Regions from separate parts of the Aquitalea sp. genome, predicted to be linked through region 2. Evidence: predicted binding sites of a transcription regulator. Region 2 holds the regulator's gene; each other region holds the start of a gene.
The links. Region 2 encodes HrcA, which represses chaperone genes, less so after heat shock. Its sites were predicted from a motif close to ATTAGCACTCGNNNNNNNCGAGTGCTAAT; they were not measured.

Region 1 (4,195 bases), on a different contig from region 2:
TGTATCTGCTGGCGCTGACACTGTTGGGCGGCTTGTGGCACTGGCGCATGCGCGCAACCGACTCGCGCCGCCTGATGTGGGCGATGTTGCTGTCGTGCATTGTGATTTTTGCCGCGCAGTTTGCCTTGCCGCTGGTCAACCATCTGGTGTCCTTGTTTACCCATGCCAGCGTGACCAATGCGTCCGGGCTGGAGCGTCTGGCGGCCAATGGCGACGATATGGGTTCACGCCGTATTGCCGAGATGGGCAAGGCCTGGCTGACATTCAAGTCGCATCCGTTATGGGGGGTGGGCTGGTCGCAATATGCCGCAGAAAGCGTGCGCTTGCAGCCGTTGCCGCAGTTTGCCAGCGCAGGCTTTAACAGCGGACTGTTTACCAATTGCCATAACCTGATCCTGCAACTACTGGCTGAGATGGGCCTGCCGATTACCCTGGCAGTGGTAGGTGGCTTTGCCTGGGTGGTATGGCCATTCTTCTCGGAGCGTGCCGAGGCTGAAGGCATGCTGGCGCTGGGCTGTATGGCGGTGACCCTGATTCACAGCATGCTGGAATACCCGCTGTGGTATCTATACTTCCTGGCCATGCTGGCGGTGTTTGCCTCAATGTCGCCGGCGCAGACTCGCCGCGCGGGCTGGTGGGTTTATTGCCTGTGGATGATTGGGATGGCTTTTATCGGTTATCTGTCGATGGTGACCTGGTCGACGTATAACGAACTGGTCGGCCTGTATACGCAAACAGATAATCCGGCACGTGATGCCAAGCGGCAGCAGCGTCTGGCGGAAATCATGGAGGAGCACCCGCTGTTTGCCTACCATGCACTGAGCACGCTGGATGATTATCTGAGTGCGGACAAATCCAATCTGACCCAGAAGCTGCAATGGGAAGAGCGTCTGACTGCATTCCGTCCCTATCCGGATGTGATGATGAAGAAGGCGCAGATGCTGGCACTGGCGGGCCGGGAGGCTGAAGCAAAGGCCACGGTGGCGACGGCGCTGGCGTCTTTCCCGACCTATGCCAAGGATTATCTGGACGATATCGACGAGGACGTGCCGCAATGGCAGCCCTTGCGCGCAGAGGCGCAGCAGGTATTTGACCGCCTGCCGGCCAAGTATCGTGGCGGGGAAGGCGAGTAAGGGGTGACTGGCTGGAGCCAGTACCGCGGCTGATGGTGTGGCCGCCGTTGTTACCAGCTGTTTTGCCATCATCGCCTATAAATCAAAAAGCCCGCGTTGCGTAACGCGGGCTTTTTGCTGGAACGGCGGGGCGGTCAGTTGTCGATGACCACGCCTTCGCTCAGTGCCGTCTTCATCTTACCCAGGGCCTTGGCTTCGATCTGGCGAATACGCTCGGCGGAAACACCAAACTCGGCGGCCAGCTCGTGCAAGGTGGCGCCACCATCGTCTGCCAGCCAGCGCGCTTCCACGATGCGGCGGCTGCGTGCATCCAGCGAGGACAATGCGTATTCGATCCCTTCGGTTTGCAGGTGATCGAAGGCCTTGCGCTCGAGCGCGCGGGTCGGTTCATGATGTGCGTCAGCCAGCCAGTCGATGGGGGCGTAACCTTCGTCGTCGCCATCATCCGCCATCAGGGCGATGTCCTGCCCGCTCATGCGGGTTTCCATTTCCCGTACTTCTTCCGGCTTTACGCCAAGGTCTTCGGCAATCTGCCGTGCCTCGTTTTCGCTCAGGGCGGAAAAGCTGCTCTTCATGCTACGCAGGTTGAAGAACAGCTTGCGTTGCGGCTTGGTGGTGGCAATGCGCACCAAGCGCCAGTTGCGCAGGATGAATTCGTGGATTTCGGCCTTGATCCAGTGCACGGCAAAGGAAAACAGGCGTACGCCACGGCCCGGTTCAAAGCGTTTTACCGCTTTCATCAGGCCGATATTGCCTTCCTGGATCAGGTCGGCCTGCGGCAGGCCGTAACCGGCATAACCACGCGAAATCGATACGACGACACGCAGGTGCGACAGCACCATCTGGCGGGCGGCTTCCAGATCATTGTCTTGCTGGAAGCGGGTGGCCAGCTCTGTCTCCTGTTCGGGGGTCAGCATGGGAACACTGTTCACCGCCTGGATGTATTGCTCCAGGCTGCCGCTGGACGACGGAACGGGCAAGGCAAATGTTGTGGTCATCAGTGTAACTACCTCCTTGGGTAGTGCTATCTTAGCACTCGCATATAGAGAGTGCTAGCAAGCAAAGGTTCCAGCGTCAATGAATTTTTCTATGGTGCCGATAGTTTTTTACGAGGCAAACCGGGGAAAAGACCAAGAAGCATGCGCTGGCTGGATGTCACATTAAGCGAAATCCAGCCGCAGGGGAAAGGAATGGATTGTTAACGAGGTTGAATTTTCCGCAGGTGGTGGTCTGATGCCAGGCGCGCACCCAGCATGGCCAACAGGGCAGATACCGCCAGTACCACCAGTAGCTCGACGGAATTCAATCCGCGTAGCGATACACGCTCATTGTAAAGCTGGGCAAAGTCATGAATGGCAGGATTGGCCGTGATCACCAGCCAGCTGGTCAGCCCCCAGGCTGCCAGGCCAGCCAGCAAGCCCTGCCACATGGCGTGATACATGAAGGGGCGGCGGATGAAGCTGTCCGGCGCGCCAATCAGCTTGGCCACTTCAATTTCATCGCGGCGTGCCAGAATCTGCATCCGTACCGCATTATGGGTAACCAGCACCAAGGCTATGCCGAGTGCTGCGCCCAGAAACCAGGTCAGCTGCTTGCCCAGTTCCACCATGGCGTACAGTCGCTTGGCCCAGCGTGCGTCAAATTGGGCGGATTCCACCATGGGCAGGCCGGAAAGCTCTTTTTGCAGCATTTCCAGTTCGTGCGGTTCCAGTGTTTTGGGGGTGACCACAAACGCATCCGGCAGCGGATTGTCAGTCAGTCCCTCGCTAAGTCCGGAAAGCCCGTTGCGCTTTTCAAGATCATTTAGCGCCTGTTTCTTGCCGACAAAGCTGAAGCTCTGGATGCGCGGGTGTTTGGTCAGTGTAGTGGAAACTGCCGCCAGGTCTGCTTCTTCGGCGGACTGTTCCATGAACAGGGTGATCTGTGGCGTGGCAGTCAGCCGGCCAGCCCACTCCTGGATGCTGCTGACGGTGAGGTAGAGTGAAAGCGGCAGGGCCAGCGCAATGGACAGCATCAGCAGGGTAAGCAGGCTGCCAAACGGTTGGCGGAAAATCTTGCCCAAGGCTTGGCGTGCACTTTGCCAGTTCAGGTACAGATAGTGTTTCATGCGGCGAACTGCCCTTCTTTCAACCGGATGATGCGGCGGCCATAGTCTTCCATCAGGGTTTCGTCGTGGGCGGAAATCACCACGGTAACGCCAACCTGATGGAAAGATTTGAACAACTCCATGATGTCCAGTGCGTAAGCGCGGTCCAGATTGGCCGATGGTTCATCCGCCAGCAGCAGGCTGGGACGGTGGACTACGGCGCGTGCAATGCACAGGCGCTGTTGCTCGCCACCGGACAGGCGGATGGGCATGGATTTTTCCTTGGACAGCAGGCCCACCTTGTCCAGTGCGGCACGCACCCGGCGTGCGGCATCGCGACGATCAAAGCCGATGATGTCCAGCGGCAGCATTACATTGTCAAACACCGTGCGGTCAAACAGCAGCTTGTGATCCTGAAACACCATCCCGATATGCTGACGGACATAGGGGATCTGGCTGTTGCGCAGCTTGGACAGATTATGTCCGCTGACAATCACGCTGCCACTGGTGGCACGTTCGATGCCAGCCACCAGCTTGAGCAGGGTGGATTTGCCCGCACCGGAGTGGCCGGCCAGAAAGGCCATTTCGCCGGTATCTATGGTAAAGGAAAGATTCTTCAGGGCTTCGTTGCCACCGGGATAACGCTTGGTGACCTGGTCGAACTGAATCATGCGCTGGATTCCCCTTGATCCGGTAAGACAATGCCGACGGCAAGCCGCCGGCGTGGCTGATATGAGGCAGATGATCAGTCGAACAGAGCGTCGACGTAATCCTTGCTGCTGAACGGGCGCAGATCGTCAATGCTTTCGCCAACCCCGATAAACCGTAGCGGAATCGGCCGTTGCTTGGCAATGGCGGCAATGACGCCACCCTTGGCCGTACCATCCAGTTTGGTCAGGATCAGGCCGGTCAGGCCCAGTGCATCATCAAATACTTTCACTTGGCTGATGGCGTTCTGACCGATATTGGCATCCAG
Region 2 (4,195 bases):
TCCTGCGCCACCTTGGCATACAGGGTGCTCTTGTTGTAGCGGGTAATCACGTAGAAATTGTTCAGTCCCAGCCAGTATTCAGTCACCCCCGGCGCAGTTTCCAGCGGCACCAGCACGGCCTGCACATTGTCGGCCACCTGGGCTTGCGGCAGGATGCCGCGCGCCTTGAGTTCGCCCACCGTCAGGTGCAGGTTGAACTTGTCCGCCACCAGCGCACTGATATCCACGCCCGGCTGCACTGCAGCCGGGATGATGATGTCGTCGCCATGACGCCAGCCTTGCAGCTGGAAGTAATGCGCCACGCTACCGATGGCATCGTCGACGTTATTCCAGATGTCGCGGTGGCCGCTGCCGTCAAAATCCACCGCCCATTTGCGGAAGCTGGACGGCATGAATTGCGGCAGACCCATCGCCCCGGCATAAGAGCCTTTCAGCGTCAGCGGGTCTATGCCCTCCTCCTTGGACAGTTTGAGGAATTCGGTCAGCTCGCCGCGGAAGTACTCGGCGCGGCGCGGGTAGTTGAAGGCGATGGTGGTCAGCGCGTCGGCCAGGCGGAAGCTGCCGGTGTTGCGGCCGTAATTGGTTTCAATGCCCAGAATGGCCACCACCATTTCCGGCGGCACGCCATACACCTGCTCGGCGCGCTGCAAGGTGGCGGCATGCTGCTGCCAGAAGGCCACACCGTTTTTCAGCAGGCGCTCGTTGTAAAAGCTGCCGCGAAACTGATACCAGGGCCGCGAGGTGGCCGGCTTGTCCAGAATGGCAATGATGTTGGGCTTGAGTTCCACATTGGCAAACACGGCTTCCAACTCGGGGCGGTTGAACACGCCGCTGGCTACCTGCTCGTCGATATAGCGCTGCACGTCCGCCCGGCCCAGCAAGGCGGCATCAGCTTGCGCCACAGAGGACATCACGCCGCCAGCAAGGGCGGCGGCCATCAAGAATCGTTTCATCGGAAATTCCGTGTATTGCCGCCAGTGCGGCTTAATAAGAGAGTGCGCTGGAAACCAGCCGCGCGGTAATGTCGACAATGGGAATCACCCGCTCGTAGGCCATGCGGGTGGGGCCGACCACGCCCAGCGTGCCCACCACCATGCCGTTGATGCTGTAGGGCGCGGTCACCACCGAGCATTCGTCCAGCGTCATCACGCCGGATTCCTCGCCGATGAAAATATTGACGCCCTGGGCATCCTGCCCCTGGTTCAGCAGCTTCAGCAGCTCGGTCTTGCGCTCGAAAGTGGCAAACAGTTCGCGCAGGCGCGACAGGTCTTCCGACAGATCGCGCACATTCAGCAGATTCATGCCGCCGGCAATCACCACCGCATCGCTGGGGCTGCCCAGCGAATTCTGGCCAAAGCGCACCGCCGCCGACATCAGCTCGGTGATATTGCCTTGCAGTTCGCGCAATTCCACCGCCACGCGGCTGGCAATGGCACTCAGGCCCTGGCCGGCATAGTGCTGGCTGATGAAGTTGCCGGCTTCCACCAGTTCGGCCGGGCTGTAGTCGCGCTCGGTGCTCAGCAAGTGGTTCTGCACATCACCATCCAGCGTCACCAGAATCATCAGGATGCGGCGCTCGGACAGGCGCAAAAATTCGATCTGGCGAAAAGCCACGTCGGAGCGCTGCGGCGTCACCACCACCCCGGCAAAGTGCGTAAGGTCGGACAGCAAGGTGGATGCCGCCTGCGCAATGCGCTGCGGGCTGTCCGGCTGCAGGCTGCTTTCCAGCTCGCGCATCGCCAGTTCTTCCAGCGGCTGGATGGTCAGCAGGTGATCGACAAACAGGCGATAGCCCTTGGCCGTGGGAACACGCCCGGCGGAGGTATGCGGCGAGGCAATCAGCCCCATGCCCTCCAGATCGGCCAGGATGTTGCGGATGGAGGCAGATGACAGCTCCATGCCGGACAGCATGGACAGGGTTTTCGATCCCACTGGCTGACCATCGGCAATATAGCGTTCGATCAGTGTTTTCAGCAGACGTTGTGCGCGCTCGTTCATCATGCTCTCATTTTACCCGACCGGACGATTCCGGCCAGCCTCTCCATGAATACCATGTTGCGCGTGTTGGTGTCATTTCAAGCCGCCTTTCGCATTTGTCGGCTCTTGCCTTTGTGCGATAATCCCCCATCTATCGGTTCCACTACACGCAATTGGAGACAGCATGGCGTCAGAAGACAAGAGCCGCGCATTGGCGGCAGCCCTTGCCCAGATCGAAAAGCAGTTCGGCAAGGGTTCGATCATGCGCATGAGCGACAACCAGATCAACGAAAACCTGCAAGTGGTATCCACCGGCTCGCTGGGCCTGGACCTGGCGCTGGGTGTAGGCGGTCTGCCGCGCGGCCGTGTCGTGGAAATCTACGGCCCGGAATCCTCCGGTAAAACCACCCTGTGTCTGCAGGCCGTGGCCGAAGCCCAGAAGCTGGGCGGCACCTGCGCCTACATCGACGCGGAAAACGCGCTGGACCCGATCTACGCCCAAAAACTGGGTGTAAACGTGGAAGACCTGCTGATTTCCCAGCCGGACACCGGCGAACAGGCCCTGGAAATCTGCGACATGCTGGTACGCTCCAGCGGTGTTGACGTCATCGTGATCGACTCGGTTGCTGCGCTGGTACCCAAGGCTGAAATCGAAGGCGAAATGGGCGACAGCCACGTCGGCCTGCAAGCCCGCCTGATGAGCCAGGCGCTGCGCAAGCTGACCGCCAACATCAAGCGCACCAACACCCTGGTGATCTTCATCAACCAGATCCGCATGAAGATCGGCGTGATGTTCGGCAACCCGGAAACCACCACCGGTGGTAACGCGCTGAAGTTCTACGCCTCGGTGCGTCTGGACATCCGCCGCGTCGGCGGCATCAAGAAGGCTGACGAGGTAATCGGTAACGAAACCCGCGTCAAGGTGGTGAAGAACAAGGTATCGCCCCCGTTCCGCCAGGCCGACTTCGACATCCTGTACGGTGAAGGTATCAGCCGCGAAGGCGAAATCATCGAACTGGGCGTCAAGCACGGCTTCGTCGAAAAATCCGGTGCCTGGTATGCCTACAACGGCCAAAAGATTGGCCAGGGCAAGGACAACACCCGTGAGTGGCTGAAGTCCAATCCGGCCATCGCCAAGGAAATCGAAGCCAAGATCCGCGAAGCTGTCGGCATCAAGGTGGAAATTACCGAAAACGACGCCGAAGACATGGCTGACGACGTACTGGACGTATAAGCAACCGGCTTGCCGATGGAAAAAAGCCTGAAGGCGCGAGCCGTCGATCTCCTGTCCCGCCGCGAATATACACGGCGGGAACTGGAGCGGCGGCTCGCGCCGTTTGCCGAAAGTCCGGAACAGCTCGCCACCCTGCTGGACGAACTGGCCGAGCGCAACTGGCAGTCCGACAGCCGCTTTGCCCGCCAGTTTACCGATAGCCGCGGCCAGAAATACGGCACCCGCCGCCTGCAGCAGGAAATGCGTCACCGCGGAGTCAGCAGTGACGATATCGCCAGTGTGCTGGAAGACCGTGACGACCTGAATCTGGCCCGGCAGCAATGGGAAAAGAAGTTTGGCAGCGTAGCCACCACGCCGCAGGAAAGGGCAAAACAGATGCGCTTTCTGGCAGCACGCGGCTTTGGCATGGACATCATCCGTCAGGTGATGTCAGGCCGTGGCGACGACGACGATTTTCCTGGCGACCCGGACGACTAGTTCCGCCACAGGCAGTTGCCGCGCCATGACCCTTGCCAGCCTTGCTGCGGCTTGACACAATCGGGCATGACCGTAACGGCCACAAGGCGCTGTCCCATGCCGCTACCAATGTATTCAATCTTGACGAAACCGACATGAAAACCTCCGAAATTCGCCAGAAATTCCTGGATTTCTTCGCCTCCAAAGGCCACCAGGTCGTAGCCTCCAGCTCGCTGGTACCGTGGGAAGATCCCACCCTGCTGTTCACCAACGCCGGCATGAACCAGTTCAAGGACGTGTTCCTCGGCTTTGACAAGCGCCCCTATACCCGCGCCACCACCAGCCAGAAATGCGTACGCGCCGGCGGCAAGCACAACGACCTGGAAAACGTGGGCTACACCGCCCGCCACCACACCTTCTTCGAAATGCTGGGCAACTTCAGCTTCGGTGACTACTTCAAGCGCGATGCCATCCACTTTGCCTGGGAATTCCTTACCGGCGAACAATGGCTGGCGCTGCCCAAGGACA
Region 3 (4,195 bases), on a different contig from region 2:
GCCTGCGCGCCACCGGTGCACCAGGCAACACGGCTTACCCTTTGATTTTCATCGCCCAATAGCAAGGCATCGCGCCCCAGCACCCTGCCAATATGATCGGCAAAGGACCGCGCCGTACCTGCTTGCGGCCAATGCCCATGCCATAGCAAGCCCTGTTCACCAGTCTGCCCGGCGACCTCCAGACCGAGCATTGCGGCCAGCCGGGCATTGTTTCCCAGTTCCAGATGCGCATCCAGCGGCAGGTGATAGGCAATCAGGCTGATATCATGCTGCAACAATTTGGCCACACGTGCGCGTTTCATCCCAACCAGTCGGGCATCCTCACCTTTCCAGAAGTAGCCGTGATGCACCAGGATGGCATCTGCCTGACGGGTGATTGCCTCATCAATCAATGCCTGCGAAGCAGTCACGCCACAGACGATGCGCTGAATTTCTGCCCGGCCCTCCACCTGCAAGCCGTTGGGGGCATAGTCCTTGTAACGCCATGGTTCCAGCCACTCATCCAGGCTGGCCAGTACTTGCTGTAATTGCATGATGCATCCTTGCGAAATGAGCTGCCGCCTATTGTGCCAGAGAAGCCGGCTGCTACCCGCCATCGCGCAGAAAAACAAAAACCCCGCACAAGTGCGGGGTTTTCAGGTTCAGCGAGAAGCCGAAGCAGCTTACATCATGCCGCCCATGCCGCCCATGCCGCCCATGTCCGGCATGCCGCCAGCAGCCGGCTTGTCTTCCGGCAGTTCGGCGATCATGCAATCGGTAGTCAGCATCAAGCCGGCAACGGAAGCAGCATGTTGCAGCGCGGAGCGGGTTACCTTGGCCGGATCCAGCACGCCCATTTCCAGCATGTCGCCGTATTCGCCGGTGGCAGCGTTGTAACCGAAGTTACCCTTGCCTTCCAGCACCTTGTTCACGACTACGGACGGCTCGTCACCAGCGTTCTTGACGATCTGACGCAGCGGGGCTTCGATGGCTTTCAGTACGATCTTCACACCAGCGTCCTGATCGACATTGTCAGTCTTCAGGCTGTCCAGAGTGGAGCGGGCACGCAGCAGAGCTACGCCACCACCAGCCACAACGCCTTCTTCTACAGCGGCGCGGGTAGCGTGCAGCGCGTCTTCAACGCGAGCCTTCTTCTCTTTCATTTCCACTTCGGTGGCTGCACCAACCTTGATCACGGCAACACCGCCAGCCAGCTTGGCCACGCGTTCTTGCAGTTTTTCACGGTCGTAGTCGGAAGAAGCTTCTTCGATCTGGCGACGGATTTCACCAACGCGAGCCTGGATGGCATCAGCCTGACCAGCGCCGTCAATGATGATGGTGTTTTCTTTGCCCACTTCGATACGCTTGGCTTGGCCCAGCATGTCCAGAGTGGCTTTTTCCAGGGTCAAGCCCAGTTCTTCGGCAATCACGGTACCGCCGGTCAGGATGGCGATATCCTGCAGCATGGCCTTGCGACGGTCGCCAAAGCCCGGAGCCTTGACAGCGACCACCTTCAGGATGCCACGGATGGTGTTGACCACCAGGGTAGCCAGCGCTTCGCCCTCAACGTCTTCGGCGATGATCAGCAGCGGACGGCCGGACTTGGCCACTTGCTCCAGTACCGGCAGCAGGTCGCGGATGTTGGAGACTTTCTTGTCGAACAGCAGGACGAACGGATTGTCCAGAGCGGCAATCTGCTTGTCCTGGTTGTTGATGAAGTACGGGGACAGATAGCCGCGGTCAAACTGCATGCCTTCTACCACGTCCAGTTCGTTGTTCAGGCTCTTGCCGTCTTCAACGGTAATCACGCCTTCCTTGCCCACTTTTTCCATGGCGGTGGCGATGATTTCACCGATATCGGAATCGGAGTTGGCGGAGATGGAGCCAACCTGGGCGATTTCCTTGGTGGTGGCACATGGCTTGGCGATCTTGGCAATTTCACCAACCAGGGAAATAACAGCCTTGTCGATGCCGCGCTTCAGGTCCATCGGGTTCATGCCGGCAGCAACATACTTCATGCCTTCTTGAACGATGGCCTGGGCCAGTACGGTAGCAGTGGTGGTACCGTCGCCGGCCACGTCGGAAGTCTTGGAGGCCACTTCCTTCACCATTTGTGCGCCCATGTTTTCGAACTTGTCTTTCAGTTCGATTTCCTTGGCCACGGAAACACCATCCTTGGTGATGGTCGGCGCACCGAAGGAGCGGTCCAGTACCACATTGCGGCCTTTCGGGCCCAGGGTAACCTTGACGGCGTCAGCCAGAATGTTGACACCAACCACCATCTTGGCGCGTGCGGAATCACCGAACTTTACGTCTTTTGCAGCCATGCTCAAATCTCCAGAATTCTATGAAAGGGTCGTAGAAGGGTGTATGGGTCGGAATTACTCGACGATACCCATTACATCTTCCTCGCGCATTACGAGGACTTCTTCGCCATCAACCTTGACGGACTGGCCGGAGTACTTGCCGAAGATGACCTTATCGCCAACCTTCAGTTCCAGCGGACGGCGCTCGCCATTGTCCAGAACCTTGCCGTTACCGACAGCCAGCACCTCGCCCATATCGGGCTTTTCAGCGGCGGCACCCGGCAGAACGATGCCGGAAGCAGTCTTTTCTTCAGCCTCAAGGCGCTTGATAACAACACGATCGTGCAGCGGACGAATTGCCATTGATCTCTCCTAAATACAAAGTGGCTGTTGAATGCAATATGTACTGCCAGAATGGCAGCGCGGGGCGGGTTTTAGCACTCACCCCTGACGAGTGCTAATAATAGGGACGGCCTGCACATGTTTCAAGTGGGCTGCCCGAAATTTTGCCTGCCCCTACAGGCAGGCAAAACCGGCAGGAGAAGTCAGGAATCGTCGCGGCGCAGCACCAGCCAGCGCGGGATCTTGAAGCGCACGATCATGCGGTAAAGACGGAGATAGAGCAGCACAAACAACAGGCAGAACAGCATCAATACCCAGGTATGGTTCCAGAACAGCATGGCCGGAATCACCGAAAAGGAAGTCAGTAACCATAGATAGGGAGAGGTCATGCTGTTGCGCTGGGTAAGATGACGTGCCTCCTTGGAGCCCACCATCCACAACACCATGCGCTTGTAAATCATCTGGTGCAGATGCAAAGCATCCGGATAGCCCACAGCCCGGCCCTGCAGAAACTTGCGGCGATAAATGGAAAAGATGGTTTCAAACACCGGGTAGATCACACACAGCAAGGGAAACCACGGCGATACCGCCGGGTTGCGTGCCACCAGTAGCACCGACATTTCGGCAATCATGAAACCAATCAGATAGGCCCCGCCATCACCGGCAAAAATCAGCCCGCGCGGGAAGTTCCAGAACAGGAAACCCAACACCGCGCCAACCATGGCAAAGCATACGCTCATCAACACGATGTCATGCACCTTGAAACACACATAGATGATGGAGAGGAAGATGAACACTGCCACCATGCCGGACAGGCCGTTATAGCCGTCGATGATGTTGACCGCATGGGCAACCCCGCCCACCGCCACCATGGTCAGCAACAAGGACAGCCACCAATAGGAAGCCAGCAAGTGATCCAGCCCCGGAATGGCCAACCGCGCCAGCCCTGCACCCAGCAGGAAATATCCCAATGCAGCCGCCACAAACGTAGCCAGCAAACGTGGCAAGGGACCGATTTTCTTGGTGAGATCCTCAACAAAGCCAGCGGCAAATGCCGGGAAGGCCGATAGCAGCAGCAACAGCACCCATACCGAAGTATTCAGATAGCCGGAAAGCGCACAGCCCGCCACCAGCCCCAACATGATGGGCAGGCCACCAATGCGGGGCACCGGTGTGGCATGGAATTTCTGCACGCTGGTGACGTCACCATCGGTAGAAAAACGTGCGTGCAAGTGCGCATACCGAATCAGCAACAGCCCGGTAGTAAAAGAAGCAATCAGTGCGAGCAAGAGAATCTGCAACATGTGGCATCACGGCTTGAATGGGGGTGGAACGAAAAATACGGATCTACCGTAACAGTCCCAAGACTGTACAACGAGAAACCGGTTAAATTTGTCTTATAATGCTGGCCTTGCAGGTGGGCACTCTGCACTTGCCAACGTGCCGGCTACTTTATCATGGCCACCTGCCAAGCAAAAATTACTTACTTATTATTGGAATTGATAAATGATATTGGTTACTGGTGGTGCCGGCTATATTGGTTCGCATACCTGCGTAGAACTACTTAA

Region 1: the regulator HrcA is predicted to act here: its motif matches at 2,162-2,190, upstream of rpoH (RNA polymerase sigma factor RpoH).
Region 3: the regulator HrcA is predicted to act here: its motif matches at 2,719-2,747, upstream of groES (co-chaperone GroES).

The regions. Positions count from the first base shown of each region.
Region 1 is NZ_JASLFG010000010.1:5,333-9,527, reverse strand. Features, by position in the region: gene QVF59_RS03680 (PglL family O-oligosaccharyltransferase) at 1-1,133, shown strand, start outside; gene rpoH (RNA polymerase sigma factor RpoH) at 1,268-2,131, opposite strand; gene ftsX (permease-like cell division protein FtsX) at 2,332-3,240, opposite strand; gene ftsE (cell division ATP-binding protein FtsE) at 3,237-3,890, opposite strand; gene ftsY (signal recognition particle-docking protein FtsY) at 3,965-4,195, opposite strand, start outside.
Region 2 is NZ_JASLFG010000061.1:114,641-118,835, reverse strand. Features, by position in the region: gene mltB (lytic murein transglycosylase B) at 1-953, opposite strand, end outside; gene hrcA (heat-inducible transcriptional repressor HrcA) at 985-1,998, opposite strand; gene recA (recombinase RecA) at 2,162-3,211, shown strand; gene recX (recombination regulator RecX) at 3,227-3,688, shown strand; gene alaS (alanine--tRNA ligase) at 3,823-4,195, shown strand, end outside.
Region 3 is NZ_JASLFG010000013.1:71,331-75,525, forward strand. Features, by position in the region: gene QVF59_RS04540 (Nif3-like dinuclear metal center hexameric protein) at 1-533, opposite strand, end outside; gene groL (chaperonin GroEL) at 663-2,306, opposite strand; gene groES (co-chaperone GroES) at 2,361-2,648, opposite strand; gene QVF59_RS04555 (MraY family glycosyltransferase) at 2,831-3,931, opposite strand; gene galE (UDP-glucose 4-epimerase GalE) at 4,134-4,195, shown strand, end outside.